DNA from 2 places in the Clostridium sp. 'deep sea' genome. Region 2 is predicted to be linked to the other one. Evidence: a T-box and tRNA genes for the amino acid it is inferred to sense, from the RefSeq annotation. Region 2 holds a T-box; the other holds one or more tRNA genes.

Region 1 (2,477 bases), 720 kb from region 2:
GCGAAAGAAAAATTCTCGCCCCAAAAAAGTTTATTCACGGGCAAAGTTAAGGGGACAAAAGGTCTCTGGATTAAAAAAATCAAAGAAACCAAAAAATAAGTATAAAAGGATTTTAGCTGCAGGAGTAATTCTGGTGGCTATCTTATTCTGTGGAAAAATGTTCTTAATGCAAAGGACACAATTGAATTCCTTATTGTCTCAAAAGAAAGAGTTAGAGACTGAAATAGCTGGTATACAAGAAAATACAGCCGAGCTTCATCAAGAGGTTAGTAAACTCGATGATCCCGAATATATTAAGATCGTTGCCAGAAAAGAGTATGGAATGGTAGGCAAAGAAGATAAAGTTTTTGTACCAGCAAGAACCTCAAAAGAAAGATAAAGATATGAGATATAGTGTAATAGATTGTGGAAGTAATTCATTTAGAATGGTAGTTGTAGAGGTAATAAATAATAAAATAGTGGAATTATATAGAGACTTAAAGATGGTTCAGCTAGGAGCTGATTTAACAGCCTCTGGTGGCATTATTAATAAGGACACTGAAGAAAGATGCATTTTGGCACTACAAGAGTTTAAAAATATGGCAATAAACTATGCCTGTCAGGAGATTTATTGTGTAGGTACAAGTGCCTTAAGGTCTGCTAGTAACTCTTTAGACTTTTGCCAAGCTGTATCATTTAAAACAGGAATAAATATTAAAGTAATTAGAGGCGAACAAGAGGCTTGGTACAGTTATTGTGGTGCAACAGAAAGCAAAAAGCTAATCGCAGGTGTAGCAGTGTTAGATATTGGTGGTGGCAGTACCGAAGTTGCCATAACTACTAAAGAAAAAATACTTAGCTCTAGTATAAAAGCTGGATCAGTGCGTTTAACCAATATGTTTGCTGATAATAACAAGCAAATTCAGCTAAACGAATTTCTAAAACTCAAACAATATGTGAAAGACTTATGGCATAGTTACTGGAATAACAAAAAACTGCCTATAAGCCGTTTTATAGGGGTTGCCGGTACAATAACTACATTATCTGCTATAAAGCTTAAAATGGAGCAATATGAGCCAAACAGAATAAACGGTTCATCATTAACTTATAATCAAATCTTGGGTTTATATAATAAATTAAATGATCTTACTGTAGAACAACGGTTAAAGCTAACTGGCTTAAAATCTAAAAAGAGAGCCGAAATAATTGTTGCGGGAACGGCAATTTTATTAGCAACCTTAGAGTATTGGCAGCAGAGTGAGTTAGAGATTAGAGACAATTCTTTATTGCAAGGTGTGATTTTTGATAAAATTATTAAATAAATTATTGACAAGGCTATAATCCTATGTTATATTATAACTCGTCACTGAAAGCGTAACGCTGATGGGCATAAAACATCGCGGGGTGGAGCAGTTGGTAGCTCGTCGGGCTCATAACCCGGAGGTCGTAGGTTCGAGTCCTGCCCCCGCCACCAAAAACAAGGTGGCGTAGCTCAGCTGGCTAGAGCATTCGGTTCATACCCGAAAGGTCACTGGTTCGACTCCAGTCGCCACCACCACAATACTTGCTTTGGCAAGTTTTTTTTAATTACGAATTAAAAAATAACAATAGCTTTTTTTCGAAGAAAATAAAGAACATTATTGTAAATATGTTAGAATTGCGTTGCAATTCTTTTTTTGTTTAAACGGTATTTCACAGAAAAGATCCATGTAGGGGATGTTCTTGTGTTATTCCGTGATTAGCATTACGTAACCTACCATTATACCTCTCACAAAAGAAGTCTGGCCTATCTCACGGTGGGGTCTGGCCTCAATCTGATTAACTCCACCTTAATCTTAGTGTAACATTAAGGCGAAAGAAATAACTATCTTATCAGCAAGAGATCTGAACCCTGCTGTAATAGATGTTTGTTAAAACACAGAGCATACTCAAAATCTAATCCGCAGAAACGACTTTGCTACATAGTGCTAAAGTGATTTTGCAAAATCCGTCGAAATCTTCTTAACCAGCCAAGACATATTTCAACACCTTGTGCATATATGCGGTATTATAATCAAAATACAGAAAATGTAATAAAAGAGGCTCTGGAGGGGTTGAGGTTTTTGAATCAAATTAGTCATAACTTTAGGAAAAGAGACTTCTTTAAAAAATATATGAAACCCTTTATAAAGCTCAATAAAAATGTTGTATCAACTGTGTCATATACAGATTTCATTATTTTTATTGGTGCTATTCTAATAGCCCGTAATGAAAGCTTCACAGCTACCTTAGGAATGGTAAGTGCTCTTTGGGCAACCTTGGTTATTCTTAAGTACAAATATTTAATTCCTATTTTCTTAGGGGCTTCAATTGGTTTAGGTAGTACTGGTAATACCAAAGCTATAATCGGTTTTTGGGCATTTTGCATGTGCTTTAGTATTTTAAAAAAGCTTAAAATAAAAAAAAAATCAATCCCAAAAGCGTTTTTAGTAGTTGTTAGTGCCGTAATTGCATACTCT
Region 2 (2,477 bases):
CCTAAATAGAGTTACAAATCCTGAGCTATCTTTATCATCATACTTTTTAGCCCGTACAATAGCATGGATTTTTTTAGCAGTTAGTTATAGTGCAAGCCAAATGGTTTTGGTATTTGTAAAAAAGCAAACTGACTTTAAATTTGTAAAGAAATTTGTTTATATATTATCTGTAATAATGGTTATTTTAGTTGGTTTGGTAGCCTTTACTCCACTAGGAAAATTCATGTATGTCAATATTCTTAATGTGGAAGTAGGCTTAGCTAAACTAGCTTTAAAATCTTTAGCAGTTTTTGCTTTTGCACCTCCAGCAATGTTTATTGTGGAAATGTATCAGGGAGTTTTAATTAAAAAGAGACAGTCTAAAAAAATAACGATCTGTAAAGTAGTTAATATTACGGTTCTTATAGCTACAATCTTTACTTTGGTAAAACTAGCACCACAGCTAGGAGGAATGATTGGTAGTTTTAGCTTTACATTGGCCTATTATTGTGAAGCACTTGTAACCTATTTATTGTCTTGTAAACATGTAACATCTTTTAATGAAGAACAACAACTATTAAATCAGGTAGTTTAATAATACGCTAACTACTAATATTTAAATTAAACTATATGTAATTCTTGAAAAAATATAAGAAATATTGTTATAATAATCAAAATAAAATATATACTAATAAAAAGCTATGAAAAGAAAAGTAGGTAACACAAGTTTGCACAGAGAGCCTCGTTGCTGAGAAGAGGTGAATCAAAGGTTACTGAAAATGGTCTTGGAGCTGTGCACCGAAATTTAAAAAGTAGGCTGCAACGGGCTGGCTTCGTTAATAAGCCAAAGTGCTGCTAGGCACTTATTAAGGTTTTTACTGTGAAGTGAAAACAAACAGGAGTGGTACCACGAGATATCACCTTCGTCTCCTGAAAAAAGGAGCGGAGGTGTTTTTTGTTTTTAAATAAAAGTAAAGTAAACAGTAATTTGCTTATTATGAAGTCTATTTACTAGGCAAAAATTTTAGGTTATTAAGCTATAAGGAGGAATTAATATGTCTATTTTTATTGGTGGAGCTTGGCCTTATGCCAACGGTTCACTGCATATAGGGCATGTAGCTGGTTTAATTTCTGGCGATATCTTAGCCCGCTATTATCGTTTAAAAGGAGAAAAGGTGCTTTATGTGTCGGGTAGTGATTGTCATGGTACTCCTATTGCTATCAAGGCACGTTTAGAGGGCATAAACGCCCAACAAATTACTAACAAATATCACAATGAAATGTTAGCTTGTTTCAGTAAGTTGGGTTTTAGTTATGATAATTTTAGTAGAACAGATAATGAATTTCACAAACAAGAAGTTCAAAAAATATTCAAACAGATCTGGAAAAACGATTATCTTTACTCAAAAAAAAGTAAGCAGTGTTATTGTAATTCTTGTAAGCAGTTTTTGCCTGATCGTTATGTAGAGGGTAAATGTCCTCATTGTGGCAGAGCTGCAAGAGGAGACCAATGTGATAATTGCACAACACTGTTAAATACAGTTGAGTTACATGATAAAAAGTGTAAACTATGTGGTGCTGAGCCAGTGGTCAAAGAAACAGAGCATTTGTACTTTAAACTAAGTAGTTTTCAAAAACAGCTAAATCAGCTAATAAATACTGCTAAAGGTTGGAGAGAAAATGCATTAAAATACACAAAAAGATATCTTGCTAAAGGTTTGCAAGACAGAGCTGTAACTAGAGATATAGATTTAGGAATTTTCACCCCCGTTCCAGGCTTCGAAAATAAAAGAATTTATGTTTGGATGGAGGCTGTTTGTGGTTATTTAACAGCTAGCAAAGAATGGGCCTTAAAAACAGGGGAAAATTGGCATGATTTTTGGACTAGTGACAATATAATTGCTTATTATGTACATGGCAAAGATAATGTTCCTTTTCACTCATTAATATGGCCAGCGCTCTTATTAGCTTATGGTGGTCTTCATTTGCCAAATAAAATTATCTCTAGTGAATATCTTACCCTAGAGAGAAAAAAAATCTCTACAAGCCAAAATTGGGCTGTGTGGTTACCCGATATAGTAAATAACTATAATCCAGATGCCATACGCTATTTTTTAATTATTAACGGGCCCGAAAAAAGAGATGCTGATTTCTCTTGGAGAGAGTTTTATAATAGCAATAATAGCGAGTTATTAGGTGCATTTGGTAACTTTGTTAACAGAAACTTAGTATTTATTAAAAAATCATTTGAGAATAAGGTTCCTAATGGAACAATGAATGAAGACATTAAAAAGCAAACAAAAGAGCTATACCATAAACTAGGCAAATTAATTGAGGCTGGAGAATTTAAAACAGCTCTCGAAAAAATATTTGATTTTGTTCGTAGCTCAAACAAGTATTTTGATGAGCAACAGCCATGGATTCAAATTAAAAACAATATAGATGATTGTAAAAATACTCTGTACACATGTGTGCAAATTATAGCTAACTTAGCTAAC

The links. A T-box is a leader RNA that pairs with one kind of tRNA and senses whether it is charged. The one in region 2 lies ahead of metG (methionine--tRNA ligase), so its partner is inferred to be a tRNA-Met.
Region 1: it has a tRNA-Met gene. The T-box ahead of metG (methionine--tRNA ligase) is inferred to sense a tRNA for this amino acid. The anticodon was not compared.

What each region holds. Positions count from the first base shown of each region.
Region 1 covers NZ_CP063353.1:2,952,493-2,954,969, forward strand. The annotation lists gene IMX26_RS13700 (septum formation initiator family protein) at 1-379, shown strand, start outside; gene IMX26_RS13705 (Ppx/GppA phosphatase family protein) at 348-1,301, shown strand; tRNA gene IMX26_RS13710 (tRNA-Met) at 1,378-1,453, shown strand; tRNA gene IMX26_RS13715 (tRNA-Met) at 1,461-1,537, shown strand; gene IMX26_RS13720 (SpoIIE family protein phosphatase) at 2,082-2,477, shown strand, end outside.
Region 2 covers NZ_CP063353.1:2,230,483-2,232,959, reverse strand. The annotation lists gene IMX26_RS10380 (hypothetical protein) at 1-574, shown strand, start outside; T-box leader at 672-913, shown strand; gene metG (methionine--tRNA ligase) at 1,035-2,477, shown strand, end outside.